DNA from 4 places in the Arthrobacter sp. 05L428 genome. Region 4 is predicted to be linked to each of the others. Evidence: riboswitches for the same ligand, from Rfam matches in the RefSeq annotation. Region 4 holds a riboswitch; each other region holds the start of a gene.

Region 1 (7,551 bases), on a different contig from region 4:
AACTTCTCGCGGTGGACGGAGACACAGCCATGGCCGCCGGTACCGCCGGATACGTGCAGTACTACCCGGTCTACAAAGCTCGCCACGTGGATCTCCTCAGTGCTGTTCCTCGGGCCCGCAAGGGGCCCAAGATGATTGTAATGCGGTTAAAACACCGGTGGAGCGGACCTACTGGTCCGCCCCACCGATTTAGAACTTGTTGTTACTCTGCAGCTGCAGCAGCCACGATGTTCACAACGCGACGACCACGGCGGGTGCCGAACTCGACAGCGCCGGGGGTCAGTGCGAACAGGGTGTCGTCGCCGCCGCGGCCAACGCCGGCGCCCGGGTGGAAGTGGGTGCCACGCTGGCGGACGATGATCTCGCCTGCGGAAACTACCTGGCCGCCGAAGCGCTTGACGCCGAGGTACTGGGCGTTGGAGTCACGACCGTTGCGAGTGGAGCTCGCGCCTTTTTTATGTGCCATTTGAAATGCCTGCCTTTAAAATTCTGGGGAATCTGCTGAAAACCTGAACAGTAACGTTAGTTACTTGATACCGGTGATCTTGACCTTGGTCAGTTCCTGACGGTGACCCTGGCGCTTCTTGTAACCGGTCTTGTTCTTGAACTTCTGGATGACGATCTTCGGACCACGGAGGTCTTCGAGGATCTCAGCCGTAACCGTTACCTTGGCCAGGTCCTTGGCTGCAGACGTGACCTTGTCACCGTCCACCAGGAGCAGTGCGGGCAACTCAAAGGTGCTGCCGGCTCCACCGGGGACGCGGTTCAGGGTAACGAAGTCTCCAACGGAAACCTTCTCTTGGCGGCCGCCTGCGCGGACAATCGCGTACACCACTGGGGAACTCACTTCTCTCGACGTTTATTACTAGATTTGCGTGCGGAACCTGGGGCCCAAATGCTTGGACCGGCTCACGCTGTGCCTCAACGCCGGTGGATTCCCCGGGGGAACCCATGAGCTATCCTGCGGAAAAGTCCTGCCCGTAATACGGGTGAACTGTTCCTCAAGGTCATAACCCAAGTGTTGGCGTAAGCACCGAAGATCTAGACTACGCTAATTTTGCCTTCGGCCGCAAACGAGGCTGGTCCCGGCAGGTAGTGCGTGACGGACGCCACACCCTGCGCCCGGGGGCCAAAGTTATGGTGCCGCAGCGACTTCCGGAACCGCGCCCAACTATCCTACCGGCTGCTTCGCGTAGCGCGGCTCAGGCGTGCAGCCTCGGCGCGTCGAAGAACTCCGCCTCGTAGCGGGAGGACTGCCTGAACGCCACCGCCATGGCGCTGCGTTCCGCCTCGGAGCCTCTACCGGCCGCCGCGTCCGTGTACCTGATCGCCTGCCGCGTCGCCTCCGCGAAGGCCTCGTCCGCATAGGTGCGCAGCCACTCCGCGTAGGGATGCGTTGCCGGTGCGCCGGCAGCGAGGAACTCGCGATGCAGCGTGGCGCCGACCTCCGCGTAGAGCCAGAAGCACGGCAGCGCCGCGGCCACGAGCACGCCGTAGCTGCCGGCGAGCGATGCCGCGTGCAGATGGTCCACGTACGCCTTGGTCACCGGTCCCAGCTGGGTCTCGACGGCGCGGCCGGCCAGCCAGTTCCGGTGCAGTTCGGATTCGACTTCGAGGCACTGCTGCGCCGAGCGGGACCAGAAGAGTTGTTCGGCTTCCGACGGCGCCAGGGCCGCCGCGCGGGACAGCACCCGGGAGTAGCCGTTGAGGTACAGGGCGTCCTGGCCGAGGTAGTAGGCGAACTCGGGTTCCGGCAAGGTACCGTCCGCGAGCCCCCGAATGAAGTCCAGGCCGTAGATCGCGTCCAGCCCGTCCGCCGCGTGCCCTGCCAGCAGCGTGGCGAACTCGCCCTCGGCAGGAAGCTGGGGTGCCGCAGCGTGCTGCAGGTGGTGGAAGTGGTGCACGGGTCCGTTGCCGGATCCGACCTCCAGGCGGCTGGCATCCCGCAACGCACCCAGCAGCCACGGCTTGACCTCCCGCAGCGCCGCCTCCCAGTCCCCCGTCCGGGCCTGGACTGTGGCCAGCGCCGAGGACAAGGAGCAGCCGGTGCCGTGGCTGTTGCGGGTGTCGATCCGCTCGCCCGGCACCACCACCGTCTCCTGGCCGAGCAGTCCCCCGGTGTTGACGAGCGCGTCCGGGCAACCGCCGTCGTTCTGGGCGCCGTCGACCGGCAGGTGGCCGCCCTTGACCAGCACCGTGGTGCCGGCCAGGGCCGCGAGCCGCTTGCCCTGTTCCAGCGCACTGGCCCAGTCCGCGGCGGGCGGCTCTCCCAGCAGCATGCCCAGCTCGGCCAGGTTCGGTGTGATGAGGTCCGCCAGTGGCAAGAGGGCCCGCAGCGCGGTTTCGGCCGATTCCTGGAGCAGCCGGTCGCCGCTCGTCGCCACCATCACCGGGTCCAGGACCACGACGCCGGGGCGCACCTTTTCGAGCCAGGCCCGGACGGCGTCGATCACCGAGTCGTCGCCGAGCATACCGATCTTGACGGCGTCGATGGTGATGTCGTCGCTGATGGCCTCCAGCTGGGCGGTCAGGAACGCTGCCGGCGGTACATGCACCGACCGGACGCCCTGGGTGTTCTGGGCGGTCAGTGCCGTGATGGCAGCCATCCCGTAGCCGCCGTTCGCGGCAATGCTCTTCAGGTCGGCCTGGATGCCGGCGCCGCCGGAGGGGTCCGAGCCCGCGATGGCCAGCACCCGCGGAATCCGCGGCGGCGTTGGGGCCCCGCCGTCGGGCTCCGGGAAGACGGACTGCAGGATGGCTGAGGTTCGGCTAGATGCAGGCTGCGCCGATGCAGGCTGGGTTGTTGAAGACAAGAGACATCCCTTCGCCGGTGCTAACCGGACAGGTTCAACGGGTCTGGATCTCAGCCGGCTCGATGCGCGGCACCCCGTGTCAGTCCCCCAGCCTAGCGTTCCTCGCCGGCAACCCCGCTAAATTTCAGCCTGTCCCCTTAACGCCCTCGCGGGTTCCGTCCGGGGTCGACGTGATGTTACGTCGATCCCGGACGGAACCCGCGAGTGGTGGTGCCTGCTTGGTCCTAGAGCTCCGACGCCGGGACGCCGACGCCGAGGATGATCGGCTCGTTGGCGGCGGGCTTGGCGGTCACCTTCGCCGGCTCCGGGGCCTTGGCCTCATGGACCGAGACGGCCTCAACCGACGGAGCGGTCTCGCGCTGCTGCACGGACGTCTCGTTGGCGGCGCCCTGGGCTCGGCTGGCGCTCCGGTTCCGGCGCACCCGTCGGGGTCCGGTGGTGTCCGGGGCCTGGGCCTGGGCCGCAGGGGCCTTGCGGGCTTCCTGGCGTACCGGGGCCTGGGCCGCAGGAGCCTTGCGGGCTTCCTGGCGGGCCGGGGCCTGGGACGCAGGAGCCTTGCGGGCTTCCTGGCGGGCCGGGGCCTCGGCCTCGGCGGTACGTACACTCGGCGGCTGGATCCGCGCCGTCCTGGCGCGGCCGCGGCCCCGGGTGGCGCGGGACGGCGCTGCAGCTGCAGGCGCAGCGTGCTCCGCCGCGTGCTCGGCCGTGGGAACCTCGGCTGCGGGCGACTCGGCAACCGGAGCCGCGGCGGCTGGCTTGCCGGTCTCGGCGTCGCCCAGGTGGGCGAACGCTTCGGTCAGCAGGTCCAGGGTCAGCGCGGGCTGCGGGGTTTCCTCGGCGTGCTCGACGAAGGGCAAGGCAACCTGTTCGCCGCCGAAGGTCAGCACGGCCGCGGGACGACCCGCCGCCTCCTCCGACGAAGCGAGTTCCACGGCGGCGTCGAGCGCGGCCTGGCGGGTTTCGGCGTCGGGAGCTGCTGTCGCTTCACCGTCGTGCAGGTGGGCAGCGTGCGCCGCGGCGGCGATGTTGGCCAGCGCGGCGCGCGTCGCCTCTGCCTTGGCGTGGCGCTCCGCCTCGGTGGGCTCGGCGTGCACGGCGACGGGTGCGGACGGCATGGCTTCGCCGCCCTGGCCGCCCTTGCCGCGGCGACGCTTGCGCTCACTGCGTGCGGCGGGCTGGTGCTCGGTCCGCGGGACGTGGTGTTCTGCGGCGACGGTGTTGGCACGGCGGTGTTCCACGGGCTCGTCGTGGGTGACGATGCCGCGGCCGGCGCAGGCCTCGCACTGTTCGCCGAAGACTTCGAGCAGCCCGGTGCCCATCCGCTTGCGGGTCATCTGCACGAGGCCCAGCGAGGTCACCTCGGCAACCTGGTGCTTGGTCCGGTCCCGGCCCAGGCACTCCACCATGCGTCGCAGCACGAGGTCGCGGTTGGATTCCAGCACCATGTCGATGAAGTCGATCACGATGATGCCGCCGATGTCACGCAGCCTCAGCTGCCGGACGACTTCCTCGGCCGCTTCGAGGTTGTTCTTGGTGACGGTTTCCTCGAGGTTGCCGCCGCTGCCGGTGAACTTGCCGGTGTTGACGTCCACCACGGTCATGGCTTCGGTGCGGTCGATCACGAGCGAGCCGCCGGAAGGCAGGAAGACCTTACGGTCCAGTGCTTTGTGGATCTGCTCGTCGATGCGCCACGCAGCGAAGATGTCTGTGTCCTTGGTCCACTTCTCGAGCCGGCCCACCAGGTCCGGTGCCACGTAGGTGACGTAGGCCTCGATGGTGTCCCAGGCTTCCTCGCCGGAGACGATCAGCTTGGAGAAGTCCTCGTTGAAAACGTCGCGGACCACCTTGATGGTCAGGTCAGGTTCGCCGTAGAGCAGCTCGGGGGCGAGGATCTTGGTGGACGTGGACTGGCTTTCGATGCCCTCCCACTGGGCTCGCAGCCGGTTGATGTCATGCGTCAGCTCTTCTTCCGAAGCGCCCTCGGCCGCGGTGCGGACAATGACACCGGCGTCTTCCGGCAGGCGGTCCTTGAGGATCCGCTTGAGCCGGTTGCGTTCGACGTCGGGCAGCTTGCGGGAGATGCCGGTCATGGAGCCGCCGGGCACGTACACCAGGTAACGGCCGGGCAGCGAAATCTGGCTGGTCAGGCGGGCACCCTTGTGGCCGACCGGGTCCTTGGTGACCTGGACGAGCACGGAGTCGCCGGACTTGAGCGCATTTTCGATCCGCCGCTGCTTGCCTTCGAGGTTGACGGAGTCCCAGTTGACTTCGCCGGCGTACAGCACGGCGTTGCGGCCGCGTCCGATATCGACGAACGCCGCTTCCATGGACGGCAGCACGTTCTGGACCTTGCCCAGGTAGACGTTGCCGATCAACGAATCCTGCTGGGTCTTGGAGACGAAGTGCTCGGCCAGCACGCCGTCTTCCAGGACGCCGATCTGGATTCTGTCGTCGCGCTGGCGGACGATCATCTGGCGGTCCACGGATTCGCGGCGGGCCAGGAACTCGGCCTCGGTGATGACGGTGCGGCGGCGGCCGGTGTCGCGGGACTCGCGGCGGCGCTGCTTCTTGGCCTCCAGGCGGGTGGAGCCCTTGACGGAGGTGACGCGGTTGTTGACCGGGGCCTCGCTGACCGAGCGCGGCGCCCGGACGCGGGTTACCGTGTTGGGCGGATCGTCGTCCCCGCCGCCGGTCAGTTCGAGATCCTGGTCGCCGCGGCGGCGACGGCGACGGCGACGCGAGGTCACGCCGTCTTCGAGGGTGCCCTCGGAGTCCTCGCCGGACTCCGCTGCATCTTCGGCTGCGCCGTCTGCGTCGGTGTCGGCTTCGCCGGTCCGGCTGCGGCCACGGCGTCCACGGCTGCGGCGGCGACGGCGGCTGCCGGCATCCTCGCCCTCGGCTTCTTCGTCCTCTTCTTCTTCGGCTTCCTCGGCAACAGCAGCGGGGGCCGGGGCGGGGCGGATGACGGTGCTCAGATCCGGGGCCTGGAAGATCATCGAGGTGACAGCACCGGGTGCGAGGAAGAGCGAGGGGGCTTCGGAAGTTTCTACAGACGCCTCGGCAGCGGGCGCAGCGTCGGCCGGGGCTTCGACGGGCGCGGCCTCAGGAGCCGGCGCGTCGGAAGCCACGGCGGCGGGAGCCTCGGCCGGGGCCGGGGCTTCTTCCATCGCTGAAGGCGTCACGGCTGTCTTGGCGCGGGAGGCACGGCGGCGGACCGGTTTCTCCGGTGCCGCCTCGGCGGCCGGCAGCTCGGCAGGTGCTTCATCGGCGGGAACCGCAGTTTCCGTGCTGGCGGCTGAGTCAGCGAAGGCGGGCAGCACCTCGGGTTCGACCTTCTTCCGCGACCGGGTCCGGCGGGCCGGGGCCTTCGCTTCCGGGGCCGCTTCGGGATTGTCGACGGCGGGGGCGTCAGCAACGACGTCGGACGCGACGGCCGCTTCGGCGGCCTCCGCCTTTGGGGCCGCCTTGCGGCGGGACCGGGTGGCCTTCTTGGGCGCCTCCGCGGCGGCGGCTTCCGGTGCTACTTCGGCAACAGCGGCTTCGTCGTTACCGGCTACAAGCTGGTCATTATCCATATGTGGCGACACTCCTGCCCCTGATGTACCGCCACATCCGGCACCCGTGGGGCAAATATTTGTCAACACCCGCAGGCATTGACAGAAGTCAATTGGATACCTCCAGGTTCGCACCGGCAGTGGGGTGCGGCAGCCCTGGAAGGCCGGCAAGATTGCTCTGAACCCGTTGATCTCTCTGTCACAACCAGGTGCCGTCCAATGGCATTGCGGGATAGGCCGGATCGAGGGATCCGAAGTATGCCCTGCTCATCACTGGCGGTCTTGAAAGCAAAGTCGCCGGACCGAAACCCGAATGTGGATCGGGCCCCAGCCAGGTTCATTGTCTCACAGGAGCCGCCGAAGCAGGGCTAAGCGGGACATCCAGTCCGCGCCGCGGACCGAATCACCGGTGAGGGCACGACTCCTACCCGGTTACATCCAGCCTCCGGCGATAGAATCGGCCCAAGAGCACCCGACGCAAAGGACTGAAATCCCATGCCCAGCATCTCCCACGCCCCCGGCGACGTGACCGCCCACGAGCGCGGCACCGGCGCGGCAGCTGCGGAGCGCCCGCTGCCCCCGATGACGCGCGACCGGCCCTTCGCCTGGCTCCTGCTGATCACCGGCGTCGTCGGCTGGCTCGCGTCCGGCACGCTGGTGCTGGAGAAACTGGCTGTCCTCAAGGACCCCAACCACGCCACGGTGTGCGACGTGAACCCGTGGATCTCCTGCGGCCAGGTAATGCAGACCTGGCAGAGTTCGGTCTTCGGCTTCCCGAACATGTTCATCGGCATTGTCGCGTTCGCGGTCATCATCACCACGGCCATGGGAATCCTCGCCGGGGCCACGTTTGCCCGCTGGTACTGGATCGGGCTGCAGGCCGGTGTGACGCTGGGCTTCGCCTTCGTGGTGTGGCTGTGGTCCCAGGCGCTGTACTCGATCCACATTCTCTGCCCGTTCTGCATGATCGTCTGGGCCGCGATGATTCCGCTGTTCGTCTGGGTGACGGTCCGCAACGTGAGCCACGGCGTCATCCGGGTGCCCGCCGCTGCCGCCCGCATCCTGGCGGACTCCGGCTGGATCCTCACGGCCCTGCTCTACGTCGCCGTCGTCGCCACGATCTTCTTCGCCTTCATTCAGGTGTTCATCGGAACCTCCGGCTACTGAGCGTTCCGCAAACGCCG
Region 2 (7,551 bases), on a different contig from region 4:
CCGTCAACCGTCAGCAGATCCCGGCGTGCCTGCTGCGTTTCCTGCATTGCTGTTGCTTCCATGCCCTCTATCCTCCCTGTACTGCCGTAACGAGTTCGACGTCGTCGCCCTCGGCGAGCGCGGTCGCGTGCCACTGGCTGCGCGGCACCACCTCGGCGTTGCGGGCGACGGCGACGCCCAGTTTCCGGCCGTCCGTGGCCCGGCCGTCGGCGGCCAGCGTCCGGCCGGTCACCCCGCTGACCAAGGCGCTGATAGTGGCGCCGTCGGCGAGGGCGTGCTGCGCTCCGTTGAGCCTGATATTCATGCTGTCGTCCTGTCTTTCGCTGGAGCGTCCGCGGGTGAAGCGTCCCGCTCGGATGAGCCGGGGGCTGGAGAAACCGGGCGGCGGCTGGAGAAGCGGTCCGGGCGGAAGCCCTCCCAGCGCCGGTCCGGCTCTCCGTCCAGCAGCGCCCGGCAGATGGCGGCGGCCGCCGGGGTGAGCAGGACCCCGTGCCGGAAGAACCCGGTGGCAATGATGAGTCCCTCGACGTCCTGTCCGGATCCAGCGCTGGCCACGCGCCCTAGGAGCGGGGCGTTGTCCGGGGTCCCGGGGCGTGCCCGCGCCGTGGCCTCGAGCAGTTCCAGCTCGGCAACGGCCGGGACCAGCTGCTGGGCATCACGCAGAAGCTGGTACACGCCGCCGGCAGAGACGGCGCCAGCCTCGGAGGGCGCATCCTCCCGCTGGGTTGCGCCGATCACGACCGTGCCGTCCTCCCGCGGGACGATGTAGACCGGAACCCCGCGGACCAGGCCCCGCACGGTCGAGCGCAGCAGTGGCCGGAGCCGTGCCGGGACCCGGAGCCGCAGGATGTCCCCGTAAACCGGACGCAGCGGCAGGGACAATCCCCCGGGCAGGCCATGCAGTTCCGCCGCGGCCAGGCCGTTGGCTACGACCGTCTCGCTGGCGCGGAGCTCTCCGCCGCCCTCGAAACGGATGCCGGCGACGCGGCCGCCCCGCCAGAGCAGCCCGGCCGCGCGGCGGGGCACGGCCGTGAACCGGCTGTCGGCAGCCAGCAGTGAACCGATCCTGGCCAGCAACCGGCGCGGATCCACCTGGTGGTCGGCCGGGATGTCGAAGGCGCAGGAGATACCGGGGCTGAGCAACGGTTCGCGGCTGCGTGCTTCACGGACGGTCAGCGGCTTCACGGCCAGGCCGCAGGCCTGCTGCGCGGCCCGCAGGTCGGCGAGCGCCCGGCGGTCGGCCGCGTCCGCGCCGACGGCGAGGGTCGGCGTCGTGAGATATCCAGTGCCGCCGCCGTCAGTGCTGCCGCCGGCCAGGCCGGCGGCGAACTCCGGCCACAGCCCTGAGGCTTCCAGCATCAGGGCCAGGAGCTCCTCCTCCTGGTAGTGGAGTTCACTCACGGGCGCCAGCATGCCGGCGGCAGCCCAGCTGGCGCCGGTGCCGGGGGCGTCGTCGACCAGCGCGACGGTACGGCCAGAACGGCGGGCCTCCCAGGCGATGCCGTGGCCGATCACTCCCCCGCCGATCACGACGACGTCGTAATAATCCGAGGATGGGCCCGGTGGTGTGGCGGGTGGTGCGACGGATACGTCCATGGGTTCCTTCCCTACGCCGGTACTAGCCGGATCAGGTCAAGCGGTCGGCTCTGACGCCCTCTCAGCCCGTCGGCCGTCTGGCGGCCCGCGCGGGCTCCCGCGGTATGCGCCCAGTTTAGAGGAACTAGGCTTGGGGCATGAGCCAGGATGTCCACACCACCGCCCGCCTGTACCTGTGCACCGATGCCCGGAAGGAGCGCGGTGACTTCGAGGACTTCGTTGACGCTGCCTTTTCCGGCGGCGTCGACATCATCCAGTTGCGGGACAAGTCGCTGGAGGCGGCCGAGGAGCTTGAGCTGCTGGAGGTCCTGCACTCCGTGGCGCGGCGGCACGGCCGGCTCTGGGCGGTGAACGACCGTGCCGACCTGGCCTCACTGGCAGGGGCGCCGGTGTTCCACATTGGGCAAAAGGACATCCCGTTCGCCGCGGCACGGGATTTCCTGGGCAAGGGCACCGTGATCGGCATGTCCACGCACACGCCGGAACAGGTGGATGCGGCCATCGCGGCGTCCCCGGGCCGGGGCGGGCTGGACTACTTCTGCGTGGGCCCGGTCTGGGCCACCCCCACCAAGCCGGGCCGCGCCGCCGTCGGGCTGGACCTGGTGCGCTACGCCGCCGCGGCGATCGTCCGGGCCGAGGCCGCCGATGTCGGGAAAGTCGCCGGGGTGGTGCCGTGGTTCGCGATCGGCGGCATCGACCTGGGCAACGTGGCGCAGGTGGTCGACGCCGGAGCCAGAAGGATTGTGGTGGTCCGGGCGATTACCGAGGCCGCTGATCCTGCCGGGGCCGCGCGTGCCCTGCTCGCCGCGCTCGACGCCGGGGCGGACGCCGACGCCGACGTCCACAGCGGCGCCGCGGACAACTAGCCGGCTAGTCCCAGCTCTGACATCCGACGGGAATGGGCGGCGGCAAGCTCGGCGGTCAGGGCGCGGGCGAGTTCACCGGCCCGGTCCTCGTCCGTGCCGGTCAGGCCGCCGAGGAAGGCGTGCTCCACGCTGACCCGCTGGGCCTGGGTAAGCGCTTCGCCGAGCAACCGCCGAGCCCACAGGGCCAGCCGGGACGCCAGCCGCGGATCGTCGGCGAGCGCGGCCTTGAGCCGGTCCCGCAGCACAACCGTCGCGTCCCCGGCCGCCTGGACCAGTTCGATCAGCCCGGCCGTCCCGGCGTCGACATAGCCCGAAATGGACCGGTAAAAGTCCGCGGAGACCGTGTCGATCACGTAGGCCTTCATGAGCGACTCGTGCCAGTCGGCGGGGCGGGTGCGCTCATGGAAGTGGTCCACCGAAGGCTGGAACGGCAGCATGGCCTCCTCCGCGTCAATGCCCATCTCCGCCAGCTTCGCGCAGACCAGTTCAAAATGCTGGAACTCGATGACGGCGAGGCCGCCCAGCACCGCCCGGTCGTGCAGGGTGGGCGAATACCGGGCGTCGGAGGAGAGCCGTTCGAAGGCCGAGAGCTCCCCGTAGGCCATCACGCCCAGCAGGTCCCGGAGGAAACGGTTGTAGCGGGCGGGCTCGGCCGGGGAGGTGCTCATGCTTCAAGACTAGTAGCGGAAATCGGGCTAACCTGATTCCGTGTCTCATCATCGCCTGACTCCGAGCGTCCGCCAGCAGAAGAACCAGCTTGCCCAGGCGCTCAACGCACTGCGCACCGTTCTGGAGCTGCCCGGGCCGTTTCCGGAAGCCGTGCTCCGGGACGCCGAGGCGGCCGTCGCCTCCCACGAGCTGCCGGAACTGGATTTGACTCACGTGGAGTTCGTGACCATCGACCCGGCGTCCTCGACGGACCTGGACCAGGCCTTGTTCATTGACCGCGCCGGCGACGGGTACAGGGTTTTCTACGCGATCGCCGACGTCCCGTCCTTCGTCGCCCCCGGCGGCGCGCTCGACGCCGAGACCCGGCGCCGCGGCCAGACGTTCTACACTCCGGACGGCCGCATCCCCCTGCACCCCGAGGTCATCAGCGAAGCGGCCGGCAGCCTGCTGGCGGGCCAGCTCTGCGCGGCCTTCGTCTGGGAGTTCGAGCTCGACGCCGCTGCCGAGGTCTCCTCCGTGCTGGTCCGCCGGGCACAGGTCCGCAGCCGGGCCAAGCTCAGCTACCAAGGTGTGCAGGCCGAACTCGACGGCGGTACCGCGGACCCCGTTCTGCAGTTGCTCAAGGAAGTCGGCAGCAAGCGGGTGGAACTGGAGCGCCTGCGCGGCGGGGCCAGCCTGAACATGCCGGAGCAGGAGATCGAGCAGCTGCCCGACGGCGGCTACCGGATCGTCGCGGCGCCGCCGCTGCCGGTGGAGGACTGGAACGCCCAGATTTCGCTGATGACCGGCATGGCCGCAGCGGAGCTCATGCTGCAGGGCAAGGTCGGCATCCTGCGGACCATGCCCGCCCCGGATGAGAGCTCGCTGCGGCACTTCCGGCGCCAGACCGGCGCACTCGGCAAGCCCTGGGACGGCCGGATCAGCTACGGCGAATACCTGCGCACCCTGGACCCCACCGACCCGCGCCAGCTTGCCATCGTGCACTCGGCCGGGATGCTCTTCCGCGGCGCCGGCTACACCCACTTCGACGGCGCCGTCCCGGAGGACGCCATCCAGTCCGCTATCGGTGCGGCGTACGCCCACTCCACCGCCCCGCTGCGGCGCCTGATCGACCGCTTCGTCCTGGTCATCTGCGAGGCCCTGTCCAATGGCGCCGAGGTTCCGGGCTGGGCCCGCGAAGCCCTCCCGTCGCTGCCGGCCATCATGGCGGCTTCGGATCAACTGGCCGCCAAGCTGGAGCGGCTGTCGCTGGACACCGTGGAGGCGGCCCTGCTGAGCAACCACATCGGGCAGGAGTTCGACGCCGTCGTGATCTCGGGCTCAAAGCCCGCGAAGAACGGCGGCACGAACGGAAACGGTAAGGGCAGCAACGGGAACGGGAAGAGCAACGGGAACGGCAATGGCCCGTCCGGGATCGTGCAGATCGCCGAGCCCGCGGTGACCGCACGGTGCCCCGGCGAGCTGGAGCCCGGCACCCAGGTCCGGGTGCGGGTCGTATCCTCGGACATCGCCACGCGGGAGGTCCGGCTCGAACTCGTGGGCTGATGTTTCGCCCGGCTTGCGCCCCGCAGCCGTGCCACTGGCGCGCCGCACCGCGGGCACCGGTCGAGGTTCCGAACGGCGAACAGCTAGACTGGAAGGGTAGTAATGGATGCCCGGTCGTTGATTTCCATGTTTTTCGAATTCAACAAGCCCGCCCCTACGCGATCTTGAGACACACCCGCTGGTCCCAGTGCCAGCATTTAGATAGCCCGCGATCGGCTTCCACTGGACTTGCTTGCGCTCCTGAGCGTGCTCCGGAACGGCCCTCGGCCGGCCCCGTTGAGCAAGCAGCGCAGCCCAAATGAATAAGGAAACTCCCCTGTGAGTGAATTGCACACGCACCAGCTTCTTACCGACGAGTCCGGCACGGAATCGATCGAGCCGGAAGAGACCATCATTTCGGACGAAACCCCGCACGAAATCGCGGAAAAGTCCTTCGCCGACTACAACGTCCGTGCCGACATTGTTGAATCCCTTGCCGACGCCGGAATCACCCACCCGTTCCCGATCCAGGCCATGACGCTGCCGGTCGCACTGAGCGGCCACGACATCATCGGCCAGGCCAAAACCGGCACGGGCAAGACCCTCGGCTTCGGCATCCCGGCCCTGCAGCGCGTCATCGGACGCGACGACGCGGGCTTCGCCGACCTCCCGGCCCCCGGCGCACCGCAGGCCCTCGTGATCGTGCCGACCCGTGAGCTCGCGGTGCAGGTCGCCGGCGACCTGCAGAACGCCGCCCGCAAACGCAACGCCCGCATCACCACGATCTACGGCGGCCGTGCTTACGAGCCGCAGGTCGAGTCGCTGCAGCAGGGCGTCGAGATCGTCGTCGGCACCCCCGGGCGCCTGATCGACCTCTACAAGCAGAAGCACCTCGTCCTCAAGAACGTCAAGATGGTCATCCTCGACGAGGCCGACGAGATGCTGGACCTCGGCTTCCTGCCGGACGTCGAGACCCTCATCGCAGGTACCCCGGCCGTCCGCCAGACGCTGCTGTTCTCCGCCACGATGCCCGGCCCGGTCGTCGCGATGGCGCGCCGCTACATGACCAAGCCCACCCACATCCGCGCCGCGGATCCCGAGGATGAGGGCCTCACCAAGCGCGACATCCGCCAGCTGATCTACCGTGCCCACAGCATGGACAAGATCGAGGTGGTGGCTCGGATCCTGCAGGCCCGCGGACGAGGCCGGACCATCATCTTCACCAAGACCAAGCGCACCGCCGCCAAGGTCGCCGAGGAGCTCGTGGACCGCGGCTTCGCTGCGGCCGCCATCCACGGCGACCTCGGCCAGGGTGCCCGTGAGCAGGCGCTGCGCGCCTTCCGCAACAACAAGGTGGACGTTCTCGTCGCCACTGACGTCGCCGCGCGCGGCATTGACGTCGACGACGTCACGCACGTGATCAACTACCAGTGCGTCGAAGACGAGAAGATCTACCTGCACCGCGTCGGCCGCACCGGCCGCGCCGGCAACAAGGGCACCGCCGTGACCTTCGTCGACTGGGACGATATGCCGCGCTGGGGCCTGATCAACAAGGCCCTCGGCCTGAGCGTGCCCGAACCGGTGGAGACCTACTCCTCCTCGCCGCACCTGTTCGAGGAGCTGGACATCCCGGAGGGCACCAAGGGCCGTCTCCCCCGCGACAAGCGGGTGCTCGCCGGCGTCGACGCCGAAGTCCTCGAGGACCTCGGCGAGACCGGCAAGAAGAACGCCCGTCCCGGTACACGCGACGGTGCACGCGACGGCGGCCGCTCAGGCTCCCGCGAGGGTGGACGCGACGCCGGCCGCTCAGGCTCCCGCGAGGGCGGACGCGACAATGGCCGCTCCGGCTCCCGCGAAGGCGGCCGTGACGCCGGACGCTCCGGTGAGCGCCGTCGTCGTTCGCCCGAAAAGGAGACCGCCACGGGACCCGCCGAGGCAAGCGCCCCGGCAACGGCGAGCGCTCCGACCGAGGTCGACCGGGCTACCCGCGCGCGCCGCCGGACCCGCACTCGCCGCCGCAACGGCGAAGTGGTGGCCGGCGAGGCACAGGGCGGCGCCCCGGCACGCAGCGCCGAGGCCTAATCCCCTACATGACTGACACCGTCTGGGCGCCGGACGGCAGCAACCTGGTGGTTCACGCGGATAACGCGGAATACCTCCCGACGCTGCCGGACGGCGCCTTCACACTCATTTACGTGGATCCGCCCTTCAACACGGGCCGGGTCCAGCGGCGCCAGGAAACCAAAATGGTGCTCAACACCGGCGGCGAGGGCGACCGCGTCGGATTCAAGGGCCGCTCCTACGACACCATCAAGGGCGCGCTGCACAGCTACGACGACGCCTTCAGCGACTACTGGTCCTTCTTGGAGCCCCGGCTGGTCGAAGCCTGGCGGCTGCTCGCCGACGACGGCACCCTGTACCTGCACCTCGACTACCGCGAGGTGCACTACGCCAAGGTCATGCTGGATGCGATCTTCGGCCGCGAGTGCTTCCTCAACGAGATCATCTGGGCGTACGACTACGGCGCCCGGGCCAAGTTCCGCTGGCCGACCAAACACGACAACATCCTCGTGTACGTAAAGAACCCGGCGAAATACCACTTCGACAGCGCCGAGGTGGACCGGGAGCCGTACATGGCACCCGGACTCGTCACGCCGGCCAAGCGCGAACTCGGCAAGCTTCCCACCGACGTCTGGTGGCACACGATTGTCTCGCCCACCGGCAAGGAAAAGACCGGTTACCCGACGCAGAAGCCCGAAGGCCTGATCCGGCGGGTGGTCGCGGCCTCCAGCCGCCCCGGCGACTGGTGCCTGGACTTCTTCGCCGGTTCCGGCACGCTCGGCGCTGTGGCGGCCAAGCTGGACCGTCGGTTTGTGTGTGTGGACCAGAACCGGGC
Region 3 (7,551 bases), on a different contig from region 4:
CGACGCCGGCGTCGGCCTCGCGCTGCCCGGCGAGCGACGCCTCGGTGAGGTGCTGCTCGAGGTAGCGCTGCGGCGGCAGGGCCAGGCTGTCCATCACGACGTTCTTGCCGTCCCAGGACCAGGCTTCGCGGGGGCGGTCCCAGTAGAGCTCGATACCGTTGCCCTCCGGGTCATTGAAGTAGAAGGCCTCGCTGACAAGGTGGTCGGCGCTGCCGGTGAAGGATTGCGGCTCATACTGCGCGGCGGACGCGACGGTGGCGGCCAGCGAGGGCTGGTCCTCAAAGAGAAGGGCGGTGTGGAAGAGGCCGGCTTCGCCGCGGGAGGGCAGGTTCAGCCCGGGTGCCGGTGCCAGGTGGACCAGCGGCTTGAGCTTGCGTCCGAGGTAGAGCCCGCCGTCCTGCTCGGCAACGATGTCGAGGCCGAGGGCGCGCTGGTAGTAGTCCGTCATCAGCTTCATGTCGCCGACCTTGAGCATCACGGTGCCCATGGTGAGTTCGGCAGGAAGGAGATCCTGGGTGCTGGCTTCTACGGTCATTGAAACGCTCCGGTGGTTCTGTGGCCCCCGACCTTCGGCGACCCTCGTAGAGTTAAATTACTTGAAGCTTCAATTTATTCCTAATGGCCGGGGATGCTCCCCTGTACCAGTTCGCCGCGGAGCACGATGCCCCTGAGCTCGCGCAGGGTGCCGAGATTCCCGCGCGGATCCTCGGCGCAGACCAGGACGTCGGCACTGGCACCTTCTGTGATCGCGTCGGCTCCGAGCCAGTCGCGGGCGGCCCAGGCCCCTGCGTCGAGGGCGGCGCCGGCGGGGAGCCCGGCGCCGTGCAGGGCCTCAAGTTCGTCGACGATGCGCCCGTGCTTGATCACACTCCCCGCGTCCGTCCCGGCGTAGATGGCGACCCCGGCCTCATACGCCTCGAGGATCCGTTCGGCGCGGCGTTCCCAGAGCCCCAGCATGTGCGCCGCGTAGCGGGGGAACTTTGCCTTGGCCTGGGCCGCGATGTCCGGGAAAGTGGCGATGTTGATCAGGGTGGGGACAATCGGGACACCCTGTTCGACGAAGCGCGGCAAGTGCCGGGGAAGCAGCCCGGTTCCGTGTTCGATGCAGTCGATGCCGGCGTCGAGCATGTCATCGAGGGTGTCCTCCGCGAAGCAGTGCGCCGTGACGCGGGCGCCTTCGTCGTGGGCGGCCCGGACCGCGTCCCTGACGCTCCGGGCCGGGAAACTCGCAGCGAGGTCGCCGGCGTCGCGGTCGATCCAGTCCCCCACCAGCTTGACCCAGCCGTCCCCCGCGCGGGCCTGCTTGCGTACGGCCTCCACGAGGTCCTCGGGTTCCACCTCGACGGCGAAGCCCCGCAGGTACCGCCGCGTCCTGGCGATGTGCCGCCCGGCGCGGAGGATGCGTGGCAGCTCGCGCCGTTGCTGGATCCAGCGGGTGTCATGAACGGCGCCGGCGTCGCGGACCAGCAGGGTACCGGCGTCGCGATCGGTCAGGGCCTGCCGCTCGGCAACTTCCTCGGGGACATCCCCGCCGGGTCCGAGCCCGATGTGGCAGTGCGCATCGACCAGCCCGGGGATCACCCAACCGTCCAGGACCAGGTCCGGCGCGGCCGCGGGGCGCCGGAAGGTCAGGCGGCCGTCCACGGCCCACAGCCCGCGCCGCTCTTGGTCGGCTCCGGTGAGGACCGGGCCGCTGAACTCGATGATGCCGCTCATGGCCTAAAGCCTAATCCGCATCGCGATCCGCGGGCCTAGCCCGCCCAGCCCCCCAGCCCCTCGACGGCTTCCCGTCGGCCTGTGGTAGCTTCGTCTACGACCACACGGGTGCCCTTGCAGGGGCTGAGATCGGGCTGACGCAGCCTGCGACCGTTGAACCTGTCCGGGTAATGCCGGCGAAGGAAGTGAGTATCTCTTTGAGCGCAACAAATCCACAGCAGAGCCCTGCCCAGAATGGGAACAGCGCCGCAGCAGCTACCGTGACGCAGTCCCTGAAGTCGCATGCCCTCGCGTACGTCGAGGACGGCGGGATCCGCGTCCCGGTAACCGAAATCGCCCTGGCACCGTCCCCTGGCGGCGTCGGGAATCCTCCGTTCCGGGTCTACCGCACCGCGGGCCCGGGCAGCGACCCGGTGGTGGGACTCGCCGCTTTCCGCCGTGACTGGATCGCCGGGCGCGCGGACACGGAGCCGTACAGCGGCCGGGAACGCACTCTGCTCGACGACGGCAAGTCCGCGGTCAGGCGCGGCGCCGCCTCGGCTGAATGGCGGGGCGCACCGCCCGAGCCGCGTCGCGCCGTCGAAGGCCGAACGGTTACCCAGATGCATTATGCGCGGCACGGCATCGTGACACCGGAGATGCGTTTCGTCGCGCTGCGGGAGAACTGCGACGTCGAGCTTGTCCGCGGCGAAGTCGCCGCCGGCCGGGCCATCATCCCAAGCAACATCAACCACCCGGAGTCCGAGCCGATGATCATCGGGAAGGCGTTCCTGGTGAAGATCAACGCGAACATCGGCAACTCCGCGGTAAGCAGTTCCATCGCCGAGGAGGTCGACAAGCTCCAATGGGCCACGCAATGGGGGGCGGACACGGTGATGGACCTTTCGACCGGGGACGACATCCATACGACCCGCGAATGGATCATCCGCAACTCGCCCGTCCCCATCGGCACCGTCCCGATCTATCAGGCACTGGAGAAGGTGAACGGCGAAGCAAACGCCCTGACCTGGGAGATCTTCCGTGACACGGTGATCGAACAGTGCGAGCAGGGCGTCGACTACATGACGATCCACGCCGGGTTGCTGCTGCGGTACGTCCCGTTGACCGCCAACCGGGTCACCGGCATCGTGTCCCGCGGAGGTTCCATCATGGCTGGGTGGTGCCTCGCACACCACCAGGAGAACTTTCTCTACACGCATTTCGACGAGTTGTGCGAAATTTTCGCCCGCTACGACGTCGCCTTCTCACTCGGCGACGGCCTGCGGCCGGGGTCGACGGCGGACGCCAACGACGCTGCCCAGTTCGCCGAACTGGACACCCTGGCGGAGCTCACGCAACGGGCCTGGGACTTCGATGTCCAGGTCATGGTGGAGGGCCCGGGACACGTGCCGTTCCACCTCGTCCGGGAAAACGTGGAGCGCCAGCAGGAACTCTGCAAGGGCGCGCCCTTCTACACGCTGGGGCCGCTGGTCACGGATATCGCACCGGGCTATGACCACATCACCTCGGCGATCGGCGCCACCGAGATCGCCCGCTACGGGACCGCCATGCTGTGCTACGTCACGCCGAAGGAGCACCTCGGCCTGCCCAACAAGGACGACGTGAAGACCGGCGTGATCACCTACAAGATCGCCGCCCACGCCGCCGATCTTGCCAAGGGCCACCCCGGAGCGCACGAACGCGACGATGCCCTATCCAAGGCCCGGTTTGAATTCCGTTGGCGGGACCAGTTCGCGCTGTCCCTGGACCCGGTGACGGCTGAGGCATTCCACGACGAGACTTTGCCGGCGGAGCCGGCTAAGACAGCCCATTTCTGTTCGATGTGCGGGCCGAAGTTCTGCTCCATGCGGATCAGCCAGGACATCCGGGACGAGTACGGTTCGGCGGATTCCCGGGCAGCCTTGGCACAGCTGGCGGACGGAATGCGGAGGAAAAGCGACGAATTTCTGGCGGCCGGAGGCAAGGTCTACCTGCCCGAGCCCACCGTGGGCGCACAGTCAGCGGTACAGGCCTAGGCACAGGCACAGCCCTAGGCCGCGGCCGGGCGCCTGCCCTGCGGGGTAGGCGTCCGGCCGGCCACTCCTACGAGGCGTGGGCGTGCCGGCTGCGGTTGACGTCGGCGATGAACGTGCGGATGGCGCGGTCGCCCTCTTTTGAGTCCTGCGGCCGGTGCCCTCCGGGTGCGGTGCGGTGCAGGGCGCCCGTCTCCCTCAGGTAGCCGGCGATTTCCTCGTAGAGCGGCTCCCAGCCACCGGTAAGGACCAGGGTGGGCACGCCGGGAACGATGTGCAGCGGCGCTTCCCACGGCGGTGCCTGCAGCCGCAGCCGGCGCGCCGCCCGGAGGGCCTCCGGCGTCATGGCTCCCGGGGCGCCGGCGGCGAAGGCACGGCGGACGAATTCCCGCTGGAAGTCGTCGTCGCTGAGGCTGTGCCGGACGTCGAAGAGCGGCTGCATGAGCGCCCGGTGCGCAGCGCTGGCCGGGAGCTCCGCGGTCAAGGACAGGCAGGCCGGCTCCACCAGGGTCAGCGACTGCACCAGGTCGGGGCGTTCGACGGCCGCCATCATCGCCGCGATCGCACCCTGCGAATGGGCCACCACGTGGCCGCCGGCAGCGCCGCGGCCGTCGTCGGCCAGGGCCCGCAGCACAATTGCGGCGTCGGCGGCGAAGTCCGTCTCCTGCGGCTCGGCGACGGCGTCAAAGCCGTGCCGCCGCAGGAACAAGGCGTCGTAGCTCAGCGCCATGCCGTGCTGCTTCGGCCACGCCGCGGCGCCAAAACTGCCGGCCCCGTGGACGAAAACTACGCGCTGCTTGAACATGCCCTAAGCCTATGGCACCGGTCCGTCATCGAAGCCGACGACATCCTGCACGCCGACATCCTGGCCACCGAGGTACTGCCAGCGCCAAGGCGGCTTCCGCTACTTGCTGCCGCCGAGGAACTTGTCGAAACCCTTGGGCAGGTTCAGCTGGGACGGGTCGAATTCCCCGCCCTGCTGGCCGAAGGCCGCACCGGTGGGCACAGCCTTGGGGCCAGCGGCGCGCCGTGCCTCCGCGTCCTTGAGCTCCTGCGCGGCCTTGGCCGGGTTGCCGGAGCGGGCTTTCTTCTTCGGTGCGTTCTTGGCCCCCTTGCGGGCTCCGCCGCCGCCCATGCCGGGCATCCCCGGCATCCCGGGCATCCCTCCGCCGGCGGCCATCTTCTTCATCATCTTCTGTGCCTGCGCGAAGCGTTCCAGCAGGCCGTTGACCTCGGAGACGTGCACGCCGGAACCGCGGGCGATGCGGGCGCGGCGGGAGCCGTTGATGATCTTCGGGGCCACCCGCTCGTGCGGGGTCATGGACCGGACAATAGCCTCGACCCGGTCAATCTCACGCTCGTCGAACTGCTCCAGCTGCTGCCGGATGTTCTGCGCGCCCGGCATCATCATGAGCATTTTCTTCATCGAGCCCATGTTGCGGATCTGCTGCATCTGGGCGAGGAAGTCCTCGAGGGTGAAGTCTTCCTGGTCGGCGAACTTCTTCGCCATCCGGGCCGCTTCGTCCTTGTCCCAGGACTTCTCGGCCTGTTCGATCAGGGTGAGCACGTCGCCCATGTCGAGGATGCGCGAGGCCATCCGGTCCGGGTGGAAGAGCTCGAAGTCGTCCAGGCCTTCGCCGGTGGACGCAAACATGACCGGCTTCCCGGTGACCGACGCGACGGACAGCGCGGCACCGCCGCGGGCGTCGCCGTCGAGCTTGGAGAGCACGATGCCGGTGAAGTTGACGCCTTCATCGAAGGCCATTGCCGTGTTGACGGCGTCCTGGCCGATCATCGAGTCGATCACGAAGAGGACTTCGTTGGGGACGATGGCCCGGCGGATCTGGCGGGCCTGTTCCATCATTTCGGCGTCGACGCCAAGCCGGCCGGCGGTGTCCACGATCACGACGTCGTGCAGCGTGCGCTTGGCTTCCTCGACGCCGGCACGGGCGACGGCGACCGGGTCACCGGCAGGGTGGTCCAGCTCGGAGGAGGTGGCCCCCGGGTGCGGGGCAAAGACGGGAACGCCGGCCCGCTGGCCGACAACCTGCAGCTGCGTCACGGCATTGGGGCGCTGCAGGTCGCAGGCGACCAGCATGGGGCTGTGGCCCTGCGCCTTGAGGAACTTGGAAAGCTTGCCGGCGAGGGTGGTCTTACCGGCACCCTGGAGGCCGGCGAGCATGATGATGGTCGGCCCGGTCTTGGCCAGCCGGATCCGGCGGGTCTCGCCGCCGAGGATCTCGACGAGTTCCTCGTTGACGATCTTCACGATCTGCTGGCTCGGGTTCAGCGCACCGGAGACCTCGACGCCGAGGGCCCGCTCGCGCACGCGGGCGGTGAACTCCCTGACCACCGGGACGGCAACGTCGGCGTCCAGCAGGGCACGCCGGATCTCGCGGACCGTGGCGTCAACGTCTGCCTCGGTGAGGCGGCCCTTGCCACGGAGGTTCTTGAAGGTTGCTGTCAACCGGTCAGAGAGTGAATTGAACACGCGCCGTGCACTTCTTTCAGTGGATCTACAGCTGGCGGCCAGTGCGGCACGCCAGAGTCGTGACTGTTTCGCCGGAACGAACTGCCTCGACAACGGGACTCGACTATCTAGGGTACCAAGACCCGCCTTCAAGATGGCATGCTGGCTTAGGTGACCAGTCAACCAACAGTAAAAACCCTGCTCATCCTCGGCGCCTCGGGCGACCTTACCGGCAGGCTGCTGCTGCCGGGACTGGCCCGGCTGGTGGCGAGGGGCCACGCATCCGGCCTCACCCTGGTGGGCGCGGGCTCGGACGACTGGACTTCGGAACAGTGGCTGGAACGCCTTGAGACCTCCTTCGCCGACGCCAACTCCCAGGCCGACTCCAGCGGCAAGCGGGAGCTGAAACGGATCCGCGAAAGCACCAGCTACCACCAGCTGGACGTCACCGCCGAAGGGCAGCTGGCCAGCCTCTTGGCCACGCTGGAAGGACCGGTGGCTGTCTATTTCGCCCTGCCGCCGAAGATCAGCCAGCTGGCCTGCGAAGCCCTGACCCCGGAGCAGGTCCCCGCCGGGACCCGGCTGGTGATGGAGAAGCCGTTCGGGTCCAGCGAAGAATCGGCACGGGACCTGAACAAGACCCTGGCCGCACTGGTCCCGGAGGACCACATCCACCGGGTGGATCACTTTCTGGGCAAGGCCACGGTACTGAACATCCTGGGCCTGCGCTTTGCGAACACCTTCCTGGAGCCGGTGTGGAACCGGGACTGCGTCGAGAAGGTGGAGATCATCTTCGATGAGGACCTCGCGCTGGAAGGCCGGGCCCGCTACTACGACGGCGCCGGCGCACTGCGCGACATGATCCAGAGCCACCTGCTGCAAATCATGGCCCTGATGGCAATAGAACCGCCCGCTTCGGTGGACGAGCGGGACCTGCGCGACGCCGTCGCCACGCTCCTGCGGGCCAGCAGCATCAAGGCGCCGTACGCCAAGAACACCCGCCGCGCCCGGTACACGGCAGGCTCCATCGACGGCCGGAAGGTCCCGGACTACGCCAAGGAAGAGGGCGTGGACGCGTCCCGCAACACCGAGACCCTTGCCGAGGTGCAGGTGGACATCGACAACTGGCGCTGGCAGGGCGTGCCGTTCATCCTCCGCTCAGGCAAGGCGCTGGGCGCCATGCGCAAGGAAGCCGTGGTCACGTTCCGGCCGGTGCCGCACCTGCCCAAGGGCTTCACCGGGGTGGACTCCCCCAACCAGCTGCGCATCGGCTTCGGCCCGGACACGCTGCAGTTCGACGTCGACGTGAACGGCCCCGGCAACGTGCTCAGCCTGGACCGGGCCACCCTGAAG
Region 4 (7,551 bases):
CGGAGTTGGTCACGATGCCGGCGGTGATCAGGCTCATCGCCTCGATCGGGTCCTCGGACGGGAAATACTCGATGTCGGCGTCGATCGACGGGCGGCCGACGATCTTCAGCGTCGTGGTTCCCACGCCGTCGATCTCCACGCCCAGCATCTGCAGGTAGAAGCAGAGGTCCTGGACCATGTAGTTTGGGCTGGCGTTGCGAATGATCGTGGTGCCGCGGCGGTGGGCGGCGGCCATGATGGCGTTTTCGGTCACGGTGTCGCCGCGCTCGCTCAGGACGAAGGAACGGTCGTGGCCGTCTGCCGGCGGTGCCTGCACGCTGTAGAAGCCGGACTTCGCCTCGACGCTGAGGCCGAACTGGCGCAGGGCCTGCATGTGCGGCTCCACGGTGCGGGTGCCAAGGTCGCAGCCACCGGCGTAGGGCAGCCGGTATTCGCTGGACTCATCGAGCAACGGGCCGAGGAGCATGATGACGCTGCGGGTGCGGCGGGCGGCCTCGACGTCCATCGAGTCGAGGTCCAGCACGGCCGGTCGGCGGATCTGCAGGTCGTTCGCGTCGAGCCAGGTGCACTCGACGCCGATGCTGGTCAGGACCTCCACGATCCGGTTGACCTCTTCGATCCGGGCCAGCCGCCGCAGGACGGTGGTGCCGCGGTTGATGAGACTCGCGCACAGCAGCGCGACGCCGGCGTTCTTGCTGCTGTTGACGTCCACGGCGCCGGAGAGCGTGCGGCCGCCCTCCACCCGCAGGTGGGTCATCTGCGGCCGGCCGACTTTGACGATGGCGCGGCCGAAAATGGATTCGAGCCGCTCAATCATTTTCAGGCTCAGGTTCTGCTTGCCCTGCTCCATCCGGGCGATGGCGCTCTGGCTGGTTCCCAGCTCGGCCGCGAGCTGTCCCTGAGTCCAGCCCTTCTCGCCGCGGGCGTCCCGGAGTACGGCGCCGACATATTCAGCAGTCTGTTGAGTCATATGCAATAAATATCACGGATGAGCTATTTTGACGGGCCAAATCCCCAGAACTGCAATAAAGCTCACAGAATATCCATCTCGTGCGATATGTAGCGGCTACTGCTGGCCGAGGAACACCATGTTCCACGTCCCGGCAGCGACGGCTGCGGCCACGGCGGCACCTGAGATCAGCAGGCCCCCGAGAACCACCCACGCGTCCAGCCGGCTGAACGTCGCCTTCCGGGCCCAGGTCCGCTGCGCGCCGCCAAAGCCCCGTGCTTCCATGGTCACGGCGAGCCGGGAGGCGCGGCGGACGGCCTGGACCATCAACCCGAAGCTTTGCCCCAGCGTGGCCCTGAGCCGCTGCACCGGGTTTCCGTGCGAGCCGACACCGCGGGCTCGCCGGGCCATGCCGATGGTCTGCCATTCCTCGGCCATGAGCCCCACCAGCCGCATCGCGGCCAGGGTGCCGAGCACGAAACGGTGCGGCAGCTTCGCCTGCTGCGCCAGGGCGTCGGCCAGGTCCGTGGGGTCGGTGCAGCTCATCAGCAGCACCGCCGGCAGCGCGATCGCGAGGCCGCGCAGCAGGAAGCCCAGCCCGAGCTGCAGCGAGCCCTCGGTGATGGACCAGACGCCGACGTCGAGCAGTATCCTGCCATGGTCCGGGGCCAGGATCGCGGTGCTCCAGCCGCCCACGGCGGCCGCGAGGATCAGCGGCCAGCCGCGCTGCCAGAGCAGGGCCAGGGTCAGGCCCGCCAGCGGGAACAGCAGCAGTTCGAAGGCGAGCGCCACGGACGCGGACACCCAGTCGATGGACAGCGCCAGCGCGACCGTGATGAGCACGACGCCGGAGAATTTCGCCAGCGGGTTGGCGCGGGTCAGCAGAGCGTGGTTTCCGCGCAGGGTCAGGGCGTCCCTCATGGCGCCGCCACCCCCGGATTCGTCCTGCCGGGTAGTCCCGGCGCGCCCGACTGCGGTGCGCCGAGCTTCAGCTCGGTGCCGCCCAGGACCTCGCTGAACTCCGCGTCGTGGGTCACCGAGACCACCGCGGTCCCGGCGTCGAGAAGCTCGGAGAGGAAGGAGGCCAGTTCCGCCCAGGTGTTGGCGTCCTGGCCGAAGGTGGGTTCGTCCAGCACCAGCACCTGCGGGTGGGCAGCCAGCACCGTGGCCACGGAGAGCCGCCGTTTTTCCCCGCCGGAGAGCGTGTAGGGGTTGGCGTCCACGAGTTCGCGGAGCCGGAGCCGTTCCAGCAGCTCGTCGACCCGTTCTTCGCCGCGGCCCAGCTGGCGGGGACCGAACATCAGTTCGTCCAGCACCCTGCCGGTGACGAACTGGTGCTCGGGTTCCTGGAACACCGTGCCGATCCTGGCGATCAACTGCTGGGCCCTCCATTTGTACGGATCGATGCCTGCGCCGGCGCTCAGCTCGGTGGTGGCGGACACCGCGCCGGAGACCGGGGAGAGCAGGCCTGCCAGGGTCAGGGCGAAGGTCGACTTCCCGGAACCGTTGGGGCCGGTGATGGTCAGCGCCTGGCCGGCCCGGACCCGGGCCGTGATGCCGGACTGCACCGGGACGGGTATTACCGTGCTGAAGCCCCGCAGCAAACCGGTGCGGCGGGGCCGTTCGCGGGACACGGCCAGTTCCTCTGCGGCCAGCAGCAGCTGGCCGGCCCCGGCGTCCCCTTCGGGTCCTGTTCGGCCGCGGCGGGCCCGGGTGGCGGGCACATGGCCCGGCACCCAGACGCCGGCGGAGATGAGCATGTCCCGCGCCCGCTCCAGGACCAGGTCCGGGGGCCCGTCCAGCAGCACGGCGGAGTCCGTGGCGGATCCGGGCTGCAGCACGACGATCCGGTCCACAAGGTCTTTCCAGACAGCAACCCGGTGCTCCACCACCACCAGGGTGGCCCCGGTCTTGTCCAGGCACCGTCCCACGGCGTCGCGGACCTCCAGGACACCGGCCGGGTCAAGGTTGGCGGTGGGCTCATCGAGGAGCAGCAGCCCGGGCCGCATCGCGAGGATCCCGGCGAGCGCCAGCCGTTGCTTCTGGCCTCCGGAGAGCGACGACGTCGGGTGATGCAGCGGCAGGCCGCCCAGCCCGACGTCGTCGAGCGCCTCCCCCACCCGCCGCCAGATGTCCGCCGGGGGGACCGAGAGGTTTTCGGCCCCGAAGGCCACGTCGTCGCCGAGCCGCGACAGCACCACCTGGGTCTCCGGGTCCTGCTGCATCAGCCCGGCCCGCCCGCGCCGGGCCCTGGGCGGGGCTCCGTCGATCAGCAGGCTGCCGGTCTCATCGGAGTCCTCGGCATCAGCGGAAGCAGCAGCGGACGCGGCTGCCGCAGTGCTGTCCCCCAGCACACCGGCCAGGGCGTGCAACAGCGTGGACTTGCCGGCGCCGGACGGGCCCAGCAACAGCACGCGCTCGCCCGGACGGATGTCCAGGTCCAGGCCGCTCACGGCGGGCCGGGCCCGGCCGGCGTGCCGCCAGCCCCAGCCGCGGGCGCTGACCGCGGCCGGGCGTACGTCGTCGACAGACCTCATGCGTGTGCGGGCATCAGGAGAAGACGGGTTCCGATGCCGCCTTGCGGGACCCGAACGAGGCCAGCACCCCGGTCTTGGCCAGGCCGCGGGTGGCGAGCCAGGACAGTCCCCCGGCAATCACCGCTCCGGAGATGGCGCAGAAGATGATGTAGGCGAGCTTGTCACCGGTTTCGTACGCGATGTTCCAGCCCCAGGGCAGGAAGGAGTCGTTCAGGCCGCAGAACAGGCCCGCACCGGCACCGGCCAGCAGGGACACCGGAAGGTTGAACTTCTTGTACAGGAACGCGGCAAAGATGAGTTCGGCGCCCAGGCCCTGCAGGATGCCGGAGATCAGCACGGTGGTGCCGTACTGCGAGCCCATGATCAGCTCGCCGGTGGCGGCCACCGCTTCGCAGAACAGCGCCGCCCCGGGCTTGCGGATAACGAGCATGCCCAGCACCGCCGGGATCATCCAGCCGCCGGCGTAGAGCCCGGTCAGCGGCGGGTAGACCGCGTTGAGCGGGACGGAAACAAGGTTGGAACCCTGGGACCAGGCCCAGAAAATCACACCGCCGGCAACAGCGATCAACGCGGCCACCACAATGTCGACCACGCGCCAGCTGTATTTGCCGGTGGTCAGTGTCTGCTTCGCAGAAATGTCAGTCATATCGTCCTCCTGAGGAACAGGAGGGGAGGGTGCTCCGGCGGCACCGCGGCCTTCGCCACGGGTGCCGGGCACCCTGAGAACTCGACTCCCTTGCGCCGGTACTAACCGGATCAGGTTCGAGGGTCTGCGGCTGTCCGCACTCTCAGCGCCCACCTACGGTTACCTTGGATTTCTCCAGTGATGCCCGACGGCGGCGCTCCCCTGTCGTATCTAAATCGCCCTTGTGGGCTGGCTCAGTTTACACCCGGCGGCACTCCCAAGTGACTCGCAGTCGTTGTCGTTTTGAGGGCTCATAACGGCAACAACTGCGAGTCAGTTGGGCTTGCGCGGCGGCGGCCACCTAACGGAAGCTGAGTCCCATGACCGACGCACCAGTGCCTTCCCCCGAGTACGACCCGGACTCCGCGGAACCACAGCCGCCGGGATCCCTGGCCGCGCTCATCGGCCGCATCCTGGCCGAAATCGACGAACTGCAGTTCCGGTCCTTCAGCAAGGACGACGCGCTGGACCTGGGCCTCCTCCTGGTCCAACTCGGCCGCCAGCGCTCCTACCCGATCGCCATCGACATCAGCAAGGGCGATCAGGTCCTCTTCCACGCCGCACTGGAGGGCGCCACCCCGGACAATGAGCGCTGGATCAAGGCCAAACAGCGCACCGCGGTGCGGTATGAAGTCCCGTCGCTGCTGGTGGGCCTGCGGGCGCGTGCTGCCGGTCAGAGGATCGAGGACAACGCCTGGTTCGACCAGCGGGAGTTTGCAGCCCACGGCGGCTCGTTCCCCATCTACCTGCGCGGAACCGGGGTGGTAGGCACCGTCACGGTGTCGGGGCTGCCGCAGAAGGACGACCACGAGCTGGTGGTCGAGGCACTGACCGAAATCCTCGGCCGCCCGGGGACGCTAGGCTAGGGGAAGCCCTGTTTCCTCCCGCAAGGAGTACGAAGTATGAACATCTTCATCAAACTGCTTGGCACCGGCGTCAGCCTCCTCGCCGGCTTCGTCGGCACCAAGGTAGTCGACACCGTCTGGGAAAAGACCACCGGCAACAAACCGCCCAAGGGCCACGACGACGACGTCCCCACCACCCTGCGCCAGGCCCTGACCTTCGCCCTCATTTCGGCCTCGGTCAGCGCCATCATCCAGGTCCTCGCCAACCGCGGCACGCAGCGGGCGATCACCCGCTTCGCCAAGACCCAGGACCTGGTCTAAGCCATATCGCCGCCGGCGGCGTTACTCGTCGTCGTCGTCCGTGAATCCGCGCTTGCCGGCCGCCTGCTGCACCACGGCTTCCAGCTCGTCGGCGCTCAGCAGCTCGGGGTGCAGGTGCTTGGTGCGGTAGCCGGCGCGGCCAACCATGTGGGCGGAGACCGGCACTGTGAGCAGCTGGAAGATCCACGCGACCACCAGCACCGGCCACACCCACCAGGTGCGCAGCTGCAGCCCCACGGCGCAGAGCAGCAGGAAAAGCCCCAGCACCTGCGGCTTGGTCGCGGCGTGCATCCGGCTCATGAGGTCGGGGAACCGCAGCAGGCCGATGGCCGCGCCGAGGGACATCAGCGCCCCGACCACCATGAACACAGCCGAGACGGTGTCGATTACGGCGTCGGCGGAAATCGTGTCAGGACTCATTGGGCTGCTTCCTCCGGTCGGCCACGAATCGGGCCACCGTCACCGAACCGACAAAGCCGATGATCGAGATGGACACCAGCAGCATCAGGTTGTTCAGGTGCCGGTTCACGGCCATGTCGATGCACAGCGCCGCGCCTAGGATGGCCAGCAGCACGTCGGCGGCCAGCACCCGGTCCAGCAGCGAGGGCCCCCGCGCGATGCGGATGATCGCGCCGGCCGCGGCGAGCGACAGCACGACCGCGGTAATGGTCAAAACCAGCGGCATCATGCCCCGGCCTCCTGCTTCAGTGCGGACAGTTCGGCCCTGGTGCCCATGATCCGGATCAGCCCGGCCTCCGTGTCGCGGACCTCCTTGCGGAGCTTCGCCGCGTCCTCGGCGTCTCGGACGTTGATGCCGTGGATGTAGAGCGTGGACGTGGACCTGTCCACCTCCACCACCACGGACCCCGGGATCAGGGAAATGACGTGTCCCGTGGCGGTCACCAGCAGGTCTGAATGGCTGCGGAGCGGGACGGCTATGACGGCGCTGATCACCCGCGGACCACGGACCACGGCCAGGTACAGGACCTGGAAGCTGGCCGCCACGACCTTGGCCAGGAAGACCAGCGCGAACGGCACGGCGCGCAGCACGTTGAAGCGGCCCCCCAGTTCCACCGGCGGCAGGTAGAACAGCCGGGCCACCACCACCGCGATCAGGGCGCCGAAGAGCAGGTTTCCGGCGCTGAAGTCCTGCCACAGGGCGCCCCAGACAATAACGAGCCAGACCAGCAGCGGCAGCTCCTGGCGCAGCGAGACCCTCTTCCGTGTCATTTGCCGCCCTCCTGCCGCATCGGCTGGGCGATTACCGGAACCGGCGCCTCGTCCCCAAGCACGGCCTGGATATAGGCGGACCGGTTCAGCATCTCCCCGGCGGACTGGTCCGCCACCCGGAAGAGCGGCCCGGCAAACACCGTCAGCGCCACCCCGAACAGCACCAGGCCCAGAGTGGAGCCCACCATGGTCCGCGGCAGCAGGGTCACGTTCTGCTGGCCCGCGCGGTGGCCGGTGGCCGCGTCGGCGGGGGCGGCGAGCAGCACGGGATCGGGATGTTCGGCGTCCTCGGGCTTGCGCCAGAAGGCGCGGTTCCAGACGCGTGCGATGGCCAGCAGGGTCAGCAGGCTGGTCAGCACGCCGCCGGCCACGAGTGCGTAGGCCAGCGGGGTGCCGAGGGCGACGCCGGCCTGCAGGAGGCCCAGTTTGCCGAGGAACCCGGAGAACGGCGGGATCCCGGCCAGGTTCATGGCCGGCACGAAGAACAGCACCGCCAGCAGCGGCGAGAGCTTGGCCAGCCCGGCGATCCGGTCCACCGAGGAACTCCCGGCGCGGCGCTCGATCAGGCCGGTCACCAGGAACAGGCTGGTCTGGATGGTGATGTGGTGCGCCACGTAGAACACCGCGGCCCCCAGCCCCGCCACGGACGACATCGCCAGGCCGAACACCATGTAACCGATGTGGCTGACCAGGGTGAAGGAGAGCAGTCGCTTGATGTCGCTCTGCGCCAGGGCGCCCAGGATCCCCACCACCATGGTCAGCAGGGCAGCGACCATCAGCGGGGTGTTGAACGTGTCCCCCGGGAAGAGCAGGGTCTCGGTCCGGACCATGGCGTAGACCCCCACCTTGGTGAGCAGGCCAGCAAACACGGCGGTGACCGGGGCGGGGGCCGTCGGATACGAGTCCGGGAGCCAGAAACTCAGCGGGAACACGGCGGCCTTGATGCCGAACGCCACGAGCAGCAGCACGTGCAGCAGGTTCCGG

What was found. Region 4 has a riboswitch for thiamine pyrophosphate ahead of AC1DH3_RS10005 (ECF transporter S component). Riboswitches for the same ligand answer to the same signal wherever they lie in the genome.
Region 1: another riboswitch for thiamine pyrophosphate. It lies ahead of AC1DH3_RS04840 (bifunctional hydroxymethylpyrimidine kinase/phosphomethylpyrimidine kinase); the one in region 4 lies ahead of AC1DH3_RS10005 (ECF transporter S component).
Region 2: another riboswitch for thiamine pyrophosphate. It lies ahead of thiO (glycine oxidase ThiO); the one in region 4 lies ahead of AC1DH3_RS10005 (ECF transporter S component).
Region 3: another riboswitch for thiamine pyrophosphate. It lies ahead of thiC (phosphomethylpyrimidine synthase ThiC); the one in region 4 lies ahead of AC1DH3_RS10005 (ECF transporter S component).

What each region holds. Positions count from the first base shown of each region.
Region 1 covers NZ_JBFTNW010000001.1:1,027,746-1,035,296, reverse strand. Annotated here, with positions in the region: gene obgE (GTPase ObgE) at 1-86, opposite strand, end outside; gene rpmA (50S ribosomal protein L27) at 203-466, opposite strand; gene rplU (50S ribosomal protein L21) at 527-835, opposite strand; gene AC1DH3_RS04840 (bifunctional hydroxymethylpyrimidine kinase/phosphomethylpyrimidine kinase) at 1,203-2,756, opposite strand; TPP riboswitch at 2,803-2,900, opposite strand; gene AC1DH3_RS04835 (Rne/Rng family ribonuclease) at 3,038-6,388, opposite strand; gene AC1DH3_RS04830 (vitamin K epoxide reductase family protein) at 6,863-7,534, shown strand.
Region 2 covers NZ_JBFTNW010000001.1:542,679-550,229, reverse strand. Annotated here, with positions in the region: gene AC1DH3_RS02655 (thiazole synthase) at 1-62, opposite strand, end outside; gene thiS (sulfur carrier protein ThiS) at 68-304, opposite strand; gene thiO (glycine oxidase ThiO) at 301-1,596, opposite strand; TPP riboswitch at 1,587-1,707, opposite strand; gene thiE (thiamine phosphate synthase) at 1,734-2,462, shown strand; gene AC1DH3_RS02635 (ferritin-like fold-containing protein) at 2,459-3,130, opposite strand; gene AC1DH3_RS02630 (RNB domain-containing ribonuclease) at 3,171-4,676, shown strand; gene AC1DH3_RS02625 (DEAD/DEAH box helicase) at 4,995-6,737, shown strand; gene AC1DH3_RS02620 (DNA-methyltransferase) at 6,746-7,551, shown strand, end outside.
Region 3 covers NZ_JBFTNW010000001.1:940,062-947,612, reverse strand. Annotated here, with positions in the region: gene AC1DH3_RS04395 (VOC family protein) at 1-535, opposite strand, end outside; gene AC1DH3_RS04390 (amidohydrolase family protein) at 616-1,716, opposite strand; TPP riboswitch at 1,811-1,918, shown strand; gene thiC (phosphomethylpyrimidine synthase ThiC) at 1,887-3,731, shown strand; gene AC1DH3_RS04380 (alpha/beta fold hydrolase) at 3,799-4,533, opposite strand; gene ffh (signal recognition particle protein) at 4,633-6,219, opposite strand; gene AC1DH3_RS04370 (glucose-6-phosphate dehydrogenase) at 6,370-7,551, shown strand, end outside.
Region 4 covers NZ_JBFTNW010000004.1:38,068-45,618, reverse strand. Annotated here, with positions in the region: gene AC1DH3_RS10020 (UDP-N-acetylglucosamine 1-carboxyvinyltransferase) at 1-970, opposite strand, end outside; gene AC1DH3_RS10015 (energy-coupling factor transporter transmembrane component T family protein) at 1,067-1,870, opposite strand; gene AC1DH3_RS10010 (ABC transporter ATP-binding protein) at 1,867-3,486, opposite strand; gene AC1DH3_RS10005 (ECF transporter S component) at 3,500-4,132, opposite strand; TPP riboswitch at 4,202-4,345, opposite strand; gene AC1DH3_RS10000 (heme-degrading domain-containing protein) at 4,492-5,037, shown strand; gene AC1DH3_RS09995 (DUF4235 domain-containing protein) at 5,074-5,337, shown strand; gene mnhG (monovalent cation/H(+) antiporter subunit G) at 5,359-5,757, opposite strand; gene AC1DH3_RS09985 (MrpF/PhaF family protein) at 5,747-6,025, opposite strand; gene AC1DH3_RS09980 (Na+/H+ antiporter subunit E) at 6,022-6,567, opposite strand; gene AC1DH3_RS09975 (Na+/H+ antiporter subunit D) at 6,564-7,551, opposite strand, start outside.